One region of the Clostridium intestinale genome, then DNA from elsewhere that is predicted to be linked to it. Evidence: predicted binding sites of a transcription regulator. Region 1 holds the regulator's gene; the other holds the start of a gene.
What was found. Region 1 encodes LexA, which represses DNA repair genes until DNA is damaged. Its sites were predicted from a motif close to CNAACANNTGTTNG; they were not measured.
Positions count from the first base shown of each region.

Region 2: uvrB (excinuclease ABC subunit UvrB) is a predicted target of LexA. The motif match lies at 4,174-4,187, and genes of this name have one in related genera.

Region 1 covers NZ_CP121166.1:1,402,687-1,409,917, reverse strand. Annotated here, with positions in the region: gene P8F83_RS07315 (coiled-coil domain-containing protein) at 1-802, opposite strand, end outside; gene P8F83_RS07310 (tyrosine recombinase XerC) at 1,046-2,035, shown strand; gene P8F83_RS07305 (hypothetical protein) at 2,220-2,612, opposite strand; gene lexA (transcriptional repressor LexA) at 2,751-3,350, shown strand; gene P8F83_RS07295 (methionine gamma-lyase family protein) at 3,395-4,684, opposite strand; gene hfq (RNA chaperone Hfq) at 4,753-4,986, opposite strand; gene miaA (tRNA (adenosine(37)-N6)-dimethylallyltransferase MiaA) at 5,035-5,979, opposite strand; gene mutL (DNA mismatch repair endonuclease MutL) at 5,981-7,231, opposite strand, start outside.
Region 2 covers NZ_CP121166.1:4,179,425-4,186,655, reverse strand. Annotated here, with positions in the region: gene P8F83_RS21245 (MurR/RpiR family transcriptional regulator) at 98-934, opposite strand; gene P8F83_RS21240 (acyltransferase family protein) at 1,110-2,120, shown strand; gene uvrB (excinuclease ABC subunit UvrB) at 2,157-4,130, opposite strand; gene P8F83_RS21230 (signal protein PDZ) at 4,306-5,574, opposite strand; gene P8F83_RS21225 (S41 family peptidase) at 5,589-6,845, opposite strand; gene ftsX (permease-like cell division protein FtsX) at 6,917-7,231, opposite strand, start outside.

The sequences.
Region 1 (7,231 bases):
TTAATTCGGTGGAAATCTTTAAATTATAATACTTTTCTAAGCTTTCTTTAAGTTCATCAGCTGTAAGTTTTTTTTCTCTTTGAAATTCATCTTTCATTTTAGATATTTCGTCTTTGTTAGTGGTTTTTATAGTAGTAATTTCATCTTTTGCTTGTATTAAAGATGATTGTAAAAACTCTAATTTGCTTTCTATAGAGTTTATATATAGATTCTTTTCTATAATAGTGTTGTTTGATAAGTTTATCTTTTCCTGAAGATCTTTATTTAAAATTTCATATTCTTTTGCTTTGAGATTTTCTTCTTCTAGCTCTTTTATTTTAAAAGATAAAGATTCGTTATCTTTTGTTATTTTATTTATCAGAAATTTATTCTGAGCTTGCATTTCATCATAAACTTTTAATGAAGTCTCTTTTTTATTTAATGATTCTTTAAGTTCTGAAATTTGTTCTTGTAATTTTTCATTTTTATCTTTAATATTTTTTATCTCTTTATTTAATGAAATTATTATATTGCTTTTTTCCTCTAAGTCTTTATTAAATTCTGTTTTAAATCTTTCTTCTTCGGTTAAATTAATCTCTAAAGAAGTTAAATACAAATTTTGTATTCTAGAAATGTATTCTTCAAAAATTTCAATTTCTTTTTTTCTATCCTTAAAGATTTCTTTTGCTTCCTTTAGTTCAAATACATGTAATAAGTTTGCTAAACATTGTTCTTGTGTCATTCCATGTGTTTCAGCTGTTTCTCTAAATGATTTTGTAGTTTCTTCTGATAACCTAAACGTTGTCGCCTTTATTTCTCCCATAATACGCCTCCTGTAATACATATGAATACATTGTAATATATATGTATTACAAAAATCAAGTTTAATTAAAGAAATTGATTTGAAAATTCGATTAAACGTAAAAAATCACTATGATTTTAAGTTGAAAATATATTTGCGCAAAGATAATGTCGCTAAATGCTTATTTAGCGACGTGTTTTAGTTGAAAAAAGAGCGAAAAAGGTATAAAATACTAATTATTAAGGTGACAAAGGAGAAAATTTAATGAAATATGATATAAATATAGCTTACGATGAGAAAATTCCTGAATTATTAGCTGATTTTTTAAATTATCTAAGTACAATCAGAGGGAAATCCCCTAATACTATTGATGGCTACAGAATTGACATTATGATGTTTTTTAGATTTATAGCAATATATAAAGGTAAAGCTCATAAGAATACTGAATTTAATGAGATTGATTTAAGTTTTATAGATGAGGCTTTTATAAATAGTATAAAGCTTTCGGATTTATATGCATTTGTTTCATTTGCAGAAAAACAACGAGAAAACGGAACTTATGCTAGAGCTAGGAAAGTGGCCGCTTTAAAGTCTTTTTTTAATTTTTTATCAGGAAAACAAGGAATAGTTAGAAATAATCCAGCTAAAGAGTTAGAATCTCCAAAACTTAATAAGCGCCACCCTGTTTATTTAACTTTGGATGAGTCTATTAAGCTTTTAAACTCTATGGATAGAAGTTATAAATTTTATGCTAGAGATTATTGCATGATAACTATATTTTTAAATTGTGGAGTGCGTGTTTCAGAGCTTTGTGGTATAAATATATCTAAAATTAAGGGAGATATATTAACTATTATAGGAAAAGGTAATAAGGAGAGAACAGTTTATTTAAACGAAGCTTGCATTAAAGCTTTAGATTCTTATATGATAGAAAGAAAAAAAACAAAAAATATATCCGAAAACGACAATGATGCTCTCTTTATAAGTTCAAAGGGAACGAGAATAAATAAAAGAAGCGTCGAAAGAATAGTAAAGAAATATACGATAGAAGCTGGATTAACTGAGCAAAAATACACTCCTCATAAATTACGCCACACTGCTGCTACTCTCATGTATAAGCATGGAAATGTAGATATAAGAAGCCTTCAAAGCATTTTAGGTCATGATAGCATATCTACAACACAGATATATACTCATGTTGATGATGAGGTCTTAAGAGAAGCTGTAAAACAAAATCCTTTATCAAAGTTATAAACATCTGATTTGTAGAAGTTTTTTCTTTTTATAAACTTCATTAGGCTCAGTATTAATAAGAAACTTGTTTAAATGATTTATAAGCAGTTAACCAGTTAACCATTTAACCAGAAAACTGGTTAACTTCTTAAACAGTTTTCTGGTTAAATGAAAAATCAAATAAAAAAGGATAAAGAGATTTTTTTTAAAATCTCTTTATCCTAATTAATCCTGGGTAAATCTCCTCTGAGTTTTCTTCTAATGCAATATCATCATCTAAAATATTTTGAACATCATCTATATATTCGATGTGATCCCATGCATCTTCGTACTCTTCTTCCTCAAAAAAGTTGGATTCATCAAAAACTTCTACACTATCTTCTTGATCATCTATTTCTTCTTCAAGAGTAAGGGATTCACTTGCTTTTATTGAAGTTTCTTCAGATACTTTAGCTATTTCTTCGATTTTAATAGCCCTGATGTCTACTCCCTCAGCTTCTAAACATTTTCCGCAATTATCACAGATTTTATTTGAATCATATATACAATTATCGTCATCTACAAATTCAGAATCATTAAAAACATTGGTCTTATCCATTATAATTCTCCTTTTATTTTATTACAAACAAGATTATATCAAATTAGTATAAACTAATCAAATTAACTTATGGGAACATAGGTTTGAATATTTGAAATACGTATGTTATAATAGGAATCAGTTAGAGAGGTGTTAATAATGACAAGGGATAAACAATCAGAAATATATAAATTTCTTAAAACTTATACTGAAAACAAAGGATACCCACCGTCTGTAAGAGAAATATGTGAGGCTGTAGATTTAAAGTCAACCTCAACTGTTCATGGTCATCTTAAGAGACTTGAGAAAAAGGGTTTTATTAAAAGGGATCCTACTAAGCCAAGAGCTTTAGAAATAGTTGAATTAAATGCAGCGAAAAGAGAAATGCTTAACATACCTATAGTTGGTAAGGTTACTGCTGGAACTCCTATATTAGCTACACAAAATATAGAGGATTCATTTCCTATACCTATTGAATATATAAAACATGATAGAGAATTATTTATGCTTAAGGTTTCTGGTGAAAGTATGATTGATGCTGGAATTAATGATGGTGATTTAGCTATTATTGAACAATGCACTACTGCTTTAAACGGAGAGATAATAGTTGCTTTAATAGAAAATGAAGCTACTATTAAGAGATTTTTTAAGGAAAAAGATCATATAAGACTTCAACCAGAAAATAAAACTATGGAGCCTATTATAGTTGATGACTGTGCTATATTAGGTAAACTTGTAGGATTATTTAGAGCATATTAAAAAACTGGCGTTAAGCCAGTTTTTTATATTATGCAAATTATAGATTACTGTATATTTAATACCTTTGATAAAGCTATAAGTATACCTATTTTAGCGTGATCAAAGGTTAAACCACCTTGAAGGTATGCTATGTATGGTTCTCTAATTGGTGCATCAGCAGATAATTCTATACTTGATCCTTGAATAAAGGCACCAGCTGCCATTATAACTTGATCATTATATCCTGGCATATCCCATGGCTCACACTCTAAAAATGAATCTATAGGAGAGCCTTTTTGTATTCCCTTACAGAAAGCAATAAGCTTCTCTTTGTTTCCAAACTTTATAGCTTGAATTATATCACTTCTTTTGTCGTTAAACTTAGGAAGCACTTCAAATCCAGCAAGTTCGAATATTCTTGAACAGAAAATAGCTCCTTTTAGTGCTTCAATTGCTATATGTGGGGCTAAAAACAATCCTTGGTACAAGCTTCTCATTACGCCAAAAGTTGAACCACACTCCCCTCCTATTCCAGGAACAGTTAGTCTGTAGGCAGCTTGAGTAACATACTCTTCTCTACCTGCTATATACCCTCCTGTTGGAGCGATTCCACCACCTATATTTTTGATTAATGAACCTGCTATTAAATCTGCACCTACTTCTGTAGGCTCTTTAGTATCTATAAATTCTCCATAGCAGTTATCAACAAAAACAATTACTTCATTTTTTATGCTTTTAATAAAGTGTATAGCTTTTTCTAAGGCGTCTAAACTAAAAGAATTTCTCCAACCATAACCTGTACTTCTTTGTAAGTGTACTAATTTTATAGAAGAATCTTCTTTTAATATTTTTTCTATCTCATCGTAATTAAAATCCCCTGATTCAGTTAAATCAATTTGTTTATAATTTACTCCATATTCTTTTAAAGAACCTATCTTTTTGCCTTCATCAAGACCTATTATATTATGTAGTGTATCATATGGTGTTCCTGTTACGGCAAGCATAGTGTCATTTGGACGAAGATTACCGAACAAGGCTGTACCTATTGCATGAGTTCCATTTACAAAGTGTGGTCTTACTAGAGCGCTTTCTGCCTTAAATATGTGTGCATATACCTTATCTAGAGCATCTCTACCAATGTCTCCATAACCATAACCAGAAGAATTGGTAAAATGAGAGTCGCTTATTCTTTCTTCTTGAAGAGCTTTTAAGACTTTAATTTGGTTATACTCTCTTATCTCATCATAGATTTTAAATTGATCTTGAATATCCACTATTGTTTTATTATATAGATTTATAGTTTCTTCACTTATATTATATTGACTCTTTATATATTCTATTGTTAAATCTAACATTTATATCCTCCGTTTTTTAAATACTTCATCAAATAAAAGCTCTCTATGCACTGCATAGAGAGTATATATTATACATTCTCGTTATTAAATAAAATTATTTTTGCAGGGTTTATAGTTGAAATGGCATGCTTATATATCATCATCTGCTTTCCATCACAATCTAAAATTACAGTAAATGCATCAAAACCTTTAACGTATCCTTTTAATTGAAAGCCATTTGTAAGGTATACAATTACAGCTATTTTATTTTTTCTTGCGCCATTTAAGAAGATATCTTGCAAGTTATTATTTTGCTTATTCATATAAACTCATCCTCCATATTTCCATAAGAAATTAATTCTATTATACTCTTAAGATTGTATTATGTCACCAGTTATTTTGTTAACAATATCTATATCACCATCAAAAGTATCCTTGTCTATAAATATAGATCTAGGATCTTTTCTAAACCAAGTAAGCTGTCTTTTAGCATAGTTTCTACTTCCTTGCTTAATTGATTCTATAGCAAATTCTAAAGAGGTTTTGTCATTAAGGTAATCTAGAAGCTCTTTATATCCAATACCCTTCATTGACTGCATATCACTTGTTAATCCCATGTTTTTTAGAGTTTTAACTTCATCAAGAAGACCTTTTGACATCATAAGATCTACTCTATAATTTATTCTTTCATAAAGATTAGATCTATCCATATTCAAAACATAATAATATAAATCATAATCACAGTTATATATACTTTCTCCTAGATTGTAAGATGAAAATGGTTTTCCTGTTAAATGATACACTTCTAAAGCGCGGATTACCCTCTTTACATTATTATAGTGAATCTGCTCGGAGGATACTTGATCTACTTCTTTAAGCATATTATGTATAAATTCATTTCCATGCTCTTCTGATAGCTTAAGTAGCTGTGCTCTATACTTATCATCTTTTTCACTTTCAGTAAAAGTCATATCACAAATTATAGAATTTATATATAATCCAGTACCACCAACTATTATAGGTAACTTTCCTCTAGAATAGATGTCTTCCATAATCTTTAGACACATATCTTTAAAATCCGAAACTGAAAATTCTTCTCTTGGATCAAGAAAGTCTATTAAATAGTGAGGAATATCACACATTTCTTCTCTTGAAATTTTAGCTGAACCTATATCCATATGTTTATAGATTTGCATGGAATCAGCTGAAATGATCTCTCCATTTAATTCTTTTGCAAGTTTAACAGCTATATCGCTTTTCCCAACTGCTGTAGGACCACCTATAACTAATAATTTCTTTTTGTTTGTTTTATTCATTTTAGGTAACTCTCCTAAATCTTTTTTCTAGTTCATAGTTAGATATTTTTATTATTGTAGGTCTTCCATGAGGGCAATGATAAGGGTCTTTCATAAATCTCATAAGATTTATAAGTTCTTTCATTTCTTCTAAGGTTAACTCATTATTAGCCTTTACAGCAGACTTACAAGATAAGGTTGCTATTTTATTATATTTTACTTCTAAGGTAGTGCCACTTCCTAAGGCTTTAAGGTTATCTAGAATACTTAAAAATAGGCCTTTAGGATCTAGTTTACCTAAAAAGTACGGAACCTCTTTTATAGCAATGGTATTTACACCAAAGGGTTCGCAGGTGAATCCAGCATCCTCAAAAACTTTTAAATTATCTTCATAATAAACATAATCATCTAAAGTAAGCTGAATTACAGATGGAATTAATAGAGGCTGAATCTCTACTTCCTTATTCTTTATAGAATCATAATACTTTTCAAAGAGATACTTCTCATGAGCTGCATGTTGGTCTACAATGTATAGATTTTCGTTATATTCACATAGTATATAGGTTTTGTTATATTGACCTATAACCCTATACGGTGGCAGCTTAGGTTCAGGTGTTGTACTGTCATAGTTGTTAGATTCTGTAGAGATAGGTGCAGAGTGAGTACTAATTTCATAGGATTCAGTAATCTCTTTTATCTCTGGTTTTGAACTTTTAAGATCTACAGGTAATTCAACTGATTTTTGCTCTGTATAAGTTTCAGCAGAGTATTCAGGATATATAGGCTTAGTAACAACCTCTGGAACTATTTTAGGAATAGTTTCACTAAAAGAAGAGGTATCTTCAAAGTGTACATTTTCATATATTTCTTCTTTTGAAACTTCATCATCCATAAAAGAAGCTTTTACATTTTCTTTTAAAGCATTATGAACTGCATCAAAAACTACCTTGTATAGAATTCTCTCATCTTTAAATTTAATCTCTGCTTTGGTTGGATGTATATTTACATCAATAAATTCAGGATAAGTTTCTATATATACTACGAAAAATGGAAATTTATTAACTGTAGCAAAGGACTTAAAAGCATTTTCTATTGAAGCTGTGATAGTTTTGTTTTTTATATATCTTCCATTAATAAAAATACTTTGATTATTTCTACTTCCTCTTGCAATCTCTTCTTTTCCAACGAAACCATGAACCGTTATTATATCTGTAGAGGCTTCAAAGGAAACTAAATTTTCTAAGATGTTTTTACCATAAATGGTTCTAAGAAC
Region 2 (7,231 bases), 1.9 Mb from region 1:
CAATATTTATTTTAATTTTATGAAATAAAGTTTTATTTTATTCCTATTTTTATAGAAATAAAAAAACATTTTCTAAAATATAGAAAATGTTTTTGACCTATTTCAATTTTTTGACTATTTCCTTTGTTTCCATTAGCATATCTTCAATTTTATCAAAATTCCCAATAGCTACACCTAAAAATAATATATCTATAAGTGCTAATTGATCCATTCTAGAAGATATAGCTCCAAACCTTAGTTGTCTTTCCTCATTAGGTATGTTTAAAGATATATCACTTATGCTAGAAAGAGGATTCTTATTACAATTAGTTATACTTATTACTTTTGCTCCTTTTTCTTTAGCTCTTATTATCCCCTCATTTACCTCTCTTGTTTTCCCACTATATGATATTCCTATAGCTACATCTTTATTTGTAATATGTACTACCGCTGCTAGCTGTAAATGACTATCTATATTAAATATAACCCTTTTATTTATCCTCACTAGTTTATACATTAAATCCATAGCTACTAAAGATGATGCTCCTATCCCAAACAAATATATTGTTTCAGCTTCTCTCATTAAATTAATAGATTCCTCTAAATCTTTAATATTTATTAAACTATATGTCTCTTTTAATGAAGTAACTGCTCTATTAACAACCTTTTCTGCTATGTCTGATACTGAATCTTTAGGTGAAATAATAGTATCTAACTCTTCCTCTTCAGAACTAGTAGTTTTAGCTATCTCAATTTTTAATTCTCCAAACCCCGAAAATCCTAGTTTTCTAGAGAATCTTACAATTGATGCTGGAGAAGTTCCTGTTTTTTCTCCTAATTCTTGAGCAGAAAGATTAACCACCTCTTCCTGATTTTTTAATATATATTCACTTATCTTTTGTTCCGATTGTGTAAAGTCCTCTGAGTATTGTTTCATTCTAACATGAAATCCCATATAACCCTCCAAATTTTTATTGATATCTAATTAATAATTTTATCATAAATATCACTTACTGGTTCACTATTTCATTTATTAATCTAACTTAATATGCTAATTCAGATTATTTAGTCACAAATTTGTAACAAAACTTTATTAAAATTAATAATAAATACACATTTTAGGAGGAATAATGAATAAACGAATAACTTATTTAGATTTAGCAAAAGGTATATTAATCATAACAGTAGTATTATCTCATAGCCCCTTCAAGTTTGCTCCGTACATGTATTGGTTTCATATGCCTGCATTCTTTATAATTAGCGGCATTCTACATAAACAAAATATTGACTTTAAAATTCAGTTGTTAAATTTTTATATTCCCTATATTATTTTTTCAGTTATAGATATAATGTTTGACTTTATTATCTCTCCTGATAGTATTTCTTTATACAACTTTATCCTCTATTTTTCACGTCATATTTATAGCGGTAAAGCTGCTTGGGGAGTTTTTTGGTTTATTCCAATTTTATTCTTAACTAGGTTTGTATTTACTAAAATGCAAAGATATCTAAAGACTATTTATATCATATTATTTATATTCCTCGGTTATTTATTAGCACACGTATATTCTATTAATACTATACCTGATACTATAACACTCATAGATGAAAAATACTGGTTTTTTCTAGGAATAGATGTATTGCCAATATGTTTATCTTATTATGCTATAGGCTTTTATAGTAAGAATATATTAAAATATCTATCCTCAGTATATTCTTTAGTTATATGCTCTTTATCTGCTATTATTTTACTATATTTAAACATTGAGAAGGATTTTTACTATTATTTAAATATAAAAGAATCTTTTTTTAAACATCCCATTTTAGATTTAATATATCCTTTAACTTTTACTATTTTAATTTTGAGTTTTAGTAATAATATGAAGAATAAAACTATTATTAAGTTTTTATCTTATTGCGGTAAAAATTCACTAATTATAATGTATCTTCATAAACCCGTGGGGAATTTATTATTGAGTATTTTCCCTAGTACTAGCTGGGTAGGATTTACTTTGGTAAGTTTATCAGTTTCTTTATTATTCAACTTTTTAGTAGATAAATATAAATTATTATCTATATTATTTAAGGGTTCTTTACCAAATAAAGCTTCTGCTAATGAGTACTTTTCTCTGTCCAACTAAATAGGGTTATTGCACTATCTAATAGTGCAATAACCCTTATTTCTTATCTTTAAGCTTCTTTATTTTATCTCTTAATTCTGCTGCTCTTTCAAATTGTAGATTTTTAGCTGCATCTATCATTTCTTCTTCATATTTCTTTATTAATTCTGCTTTATTTTCTATACTTTCAGTAACTAACTCAGACAATCCGTACACTTCTTTATCTTCAGCAACCTTAGTAGCTTCAATAACTTCTCTTACATCTTTAATTATTGTTGTAGGAGTTATTCCATGCTCTTCATTATATTTAATTTGAATTTCTCTTCTTCTATCAGTTTCCTTTATAGCTTTATCCATAGCATTAGTTATTTTATCAGCATACATTATAACTTTTGATTCAGCATTTCTAGCTGCTCTACCAATAGTCTGAATTAGTGACGTTTCAGAACGAAGGAATCCCTCTTTGTCGGCATCCAATATAGCTACTAAAGCTACTTCAGGTATATCTAGTCCTTCCCTTAATAGATTTATCCCTACAAGAACATCCTCTTCTCCTAATCTAAGATCTCTTATTATTTTCATTCTTTCAATTGTTTCTATATCTGAATGCATATAAGTTGTTTTTACTCCTAGATCTTTAAGATACTTAGTTAAATCTTCAGCCATTCTCTTAGTTAATGTGGTTACTAACACTCTAAATCCTTTATCTACAGTATTTTTTATCTGACTGTATAAATCATCGATCTGTCCTTCTACAGGCCTAACTTCAATTACAGGATCAAGAAGTCCTGTTGGTCTAATTACCTGTTCTGCTACATTCGTAGAATTATCTATTTCGTATACTGCTGGTGTTGCAGATACGAAAACAACCTGATTTATTTTTTTCTCAAACTCTTGGAATTTCAGTGGTCTATTGTCATATGCACAAGGAAGTCTGAATCCATATTCCACCAAAGATTCTTTTCTACTTCTATCTCCTGCATACATTGCTCTAACTTGTGGTAAAGTTACATGAGATTCATCTATAAAAAGCAGAAAATCCTCTGGGAAATAGTCAATTAAAGTTTGAGGCGAGGTTCCTGGAGCCCTTCCATCTAGAATTCTAGAATAATTTTCTATTCCTGTACAATACCCCATCTCTCTAATCATTTCTATATCAAAATTTGTTCTTTGTTTTAATCTTTGAGCCTCTAAAAGTTTTCCTTCTGCATTTAGTTCCTTAAGTCTATCCTCTAACTCAACTTCTATGGTTCCCAAAGCTTTTTCTACAGTTTCATTAGATGCAGCAAAGTGGGATGCAGGAGATATAGATACATGTTTTCTATCCCCAATTATCTTACCGGTCAAAACATCAAATTCTCTTATCTTTTCAATTTCATCTCCAAAAAATTCTACTCTTATTCCTTTGTTAGATGATGATGCTGGTATTATGTCTAAAGAATCTCCTCTAACTCTGAATGTACCTCTAGCGAAGTCTATATCATTTCTTTCATATTGAATTTCTATAAGTCTTCTCATTATTTCATCTCTATCTTTTTCCATACCAACTCTTAAAGATATAGTAAGCTTCTTATATTCTTCTGGGTTACCTAATCCGTATATACAAGATACGGAAGCAACAATTATTACATCTCTTCGCTCTAGTAACGCTGACGTAGCTGAGTGACGCAACTTATCTATTTCGTCATTAATTGATGCATCTTTTTCAATAAAAGTATCTGTATGAGCTACATAAGCTTCTGGCTGATAATAGTCATAATATGACACAAAGTATTCAACAATATTGTTTGGAAAAAACTCTTTAAATTCAGCACATAATTGAGCTGCAAGTGTTTTATTATGTGCAAGTATTAATGTAGGTTTCTGAACTTCTTCAATTATATTTGCCATAGTAAAAGTTTTACCAGAACCAGTTACACCTAATAAGGTTTGCCCTCTTTCACCATTTCTCAAGGAATTTACAATACTTGCTATAGCTTGAGGCTGGTCGCCTGTAGGTTTAAATTTTGATTCTATTTTAAAGTTACCCATATTTCCCTCCTACTCCTTAATAAAACTAACTTAAATTGCTCATCGAACATAAGTTCCTAAATATATTCTATATTTATATTCTCTCTTAGTCAATATTTACTCATTAATTAAAAATGTAAGCTAAACCCATAAATAAATACTTATTTTTAGATTAGCTTACATTTCTTATTAGTCTTTATTCTTTATTGTTTTTCCTATTTCTAACCTTCTCTAAAACACTTCTAAAGTCATTGTCTAAAGGCATAGCATCTTCTTGCTTAACCATTTTAGGAACTAACACTACCCCTATTCTTCTATTTATATCTGGTTTTAATGTATAGTCACATATTATCCCATTTATATTTTTCACTTTTAATTTTACATCATTGAAGCTTTCTTTAACAATTTTATATATTTCAGCTTCATTGCTAATTATTTCTTCATTTATAAGAAGTATCTTATCACCACTTTTGATACCAACATCAAAGGCAGGTGATCTTGGTGCTACTTCAAGCACACATATTCCTTCTTCATCGCTGGTATATAAAGGCGACTTTTTTTCTTCTATGTAGCTAGATAACCTAAGCATTGCTTCATGGGTTAGAGGCATAAATATTAAAGCAACTATACTTCCTGTAATCCCAAGGTCTGCTATCAATGCAACACCACATAATAAAATGCCATAAAGAGAAATTAATGAACCAGACAACAATGTCTTCTCTCTTTTAGTACTGGAAAAAGTAATAGATGAATATCCTACAACTCCATAATAGGGAAATAACCCTATTATGGCAGTCTTTAGAATATCTAGTGTATAGCTGTGATTAAGTATTGGCCACCAATCAGGAGTTCCTACACTTTGTGTTCCTATATAACTTCCTGATGAATTCATTATTATTAACACAGCTATAGGCAAAGACCAGTATCTATTAAGTGCAAACCCACCTAATATCTTACCATTCTTATTAGTAAATACAGGTATAGCGCCTCTGCTTCCATCAATAATAACTAAAAAACCTTCTACTATATGAATAATTCCTACAAACATTACTAAATGTACTATATCTAGTTTTATTGGAGATTGATCTCCATATATAAAAGTTAAAATTAATGTTAAAGCTCCTATTATAGCTCCACTATATGAAAAACATACGAATCTAGGTTTATATAACATCAATAACATTGATACTAAAAATAACCACTCTATCCTTGAATTTTCATTAAACATTATACCAAAGTAAGTTAATAATAAGCTTCCAATTGCACCTGCAAAAATACCTAAAACTATTTGTGACAAAGTAAGTTCTAGGGGAGAGTTAATACTCTCCCCTACTATCATTTTTTGCATAAATGATATCTTCTTATTTTTAATATAGAACATTACCCCTAATAATATAACAACTATTATTGATGGTCCTATTATCGCAGATGCTACGGATCTTAATGTATATAAGGTTAGATCCATAGTCTTAAATCCTCCTATTTTAATTTTTCTGTTATCAACTCTAAAGCTTTAGCAAATTGAGGATCTTTACTTCTATTATATTTTGCAGTTGCCAATTCTTTTGGGTACTCCACTTCATAATCAGCTTCAATTCCACTTTTATGAATATTGTTTCCATTAGGAGTATACCACTTAGAAATTGTTACCTTTAATAAAGTCCCATCATCTAATTCTAGAGGTCTTTGAACTACACCTTTTCCGAAAGTTTTAGTTCCAACTAAATCCGCTACTTTATAATCTTTAAAAGCTCCGGATACAATTTCTGAAGCTGATGCTGTTCCATTATCTATAAGCACCACTAGAGGTGTTCCAATGAAGCTACCACCTTGTGATAAAGCATGTTCTTCTTGATTATACTTATCTTTTGTTGCTACTATTACTTTATCTTTTTGAATAAATTGAGATGCTACAGATACTGCGGTATGCATATATCCACCTGGATTTCCTCTAAGGTCTAATATTATACCTTTCATTCCTTTGCCCTTTAAATTGTTTAGGGTATCTAAAAATTCTTTATCTGTATGTTCATCAAAAGAACTTATTGTAACATATCCAACTCCGTTTGATAACATCTCACCTTCAACAGATTTTACTGTTATAGTATCTCTTTTTAGTTTAATATCAAAATTGCCTTTATCTTCTCTATATAATGTTAAGGTAACGTCTGTTCCTTTTTCCCCTCTGATCATAGCCACAGCTTTGTCATACTCTTTAGATGAAACGTCTTTCCCGTCAACCTTTAATATAACATCACCCTTTAAGATACCTGCTTTTTCTGCTGGAGAACCTTCAATAGGTGTTACAACCACTATATTTTCATCCTTTATGTCAAGTTGTATCCCTACTCCTGAGAAGTTCCCTTGCATTTTACTATTAAAACTTTCAGCCTCTTCTTTTGTCATATATACTGTGTAGGGATCACCTAATGATTCCGTCATTCCTTTAATAGCTCCATCTACTAATTTATCCTCATCGATTTCGCCATCATATTTTAAATAAAGCTCATCTCTAATTGAAAATAGTTTTTTAAATTTCTCTACATTGTCTATTCCTTTAAGTGATTCACTTATTTCCCCTCTTCCCCAAGGAATTACTAGTCCATTTAATGTTAGCCTATTCCCTAAGAAAAAGAAGAAAATATTACTCCCTAGAAATAGCAAGGCAATTATTACTGCTATCAAAATCTTAGGAAATTTTGATTTTCTTTTTACTTCAACAAATTTATTATTCATATTTTGTCTTCCTTTCATACATCCTTGCTTTAAATATATTAACATATGTAGAGAATATTATACCATATTTGTTAAACTATTAAGAATTTTCTAAGAGCAATGAAACTTCCAAATGCACCAATTAATATTCCACCTATTATAAACTCTCCAAGCATCACTGTTAATACGTAACTAGGAGCTACCAATGTCATAGTAATAAGTTGTTTAGATATTACAGAGAATAATACACTATAAGATGAATATAGAACAATATTAGATAATACAGCACCTAATAAACCTATAATTACACCTTCTATTATAAAAGGCCATCTAATAAACCAATCTGTAGCTCCAACAAACTTCATTATTCCAACTTCTCTTCTTCTTGAGAATACTGTTAGCTTTAT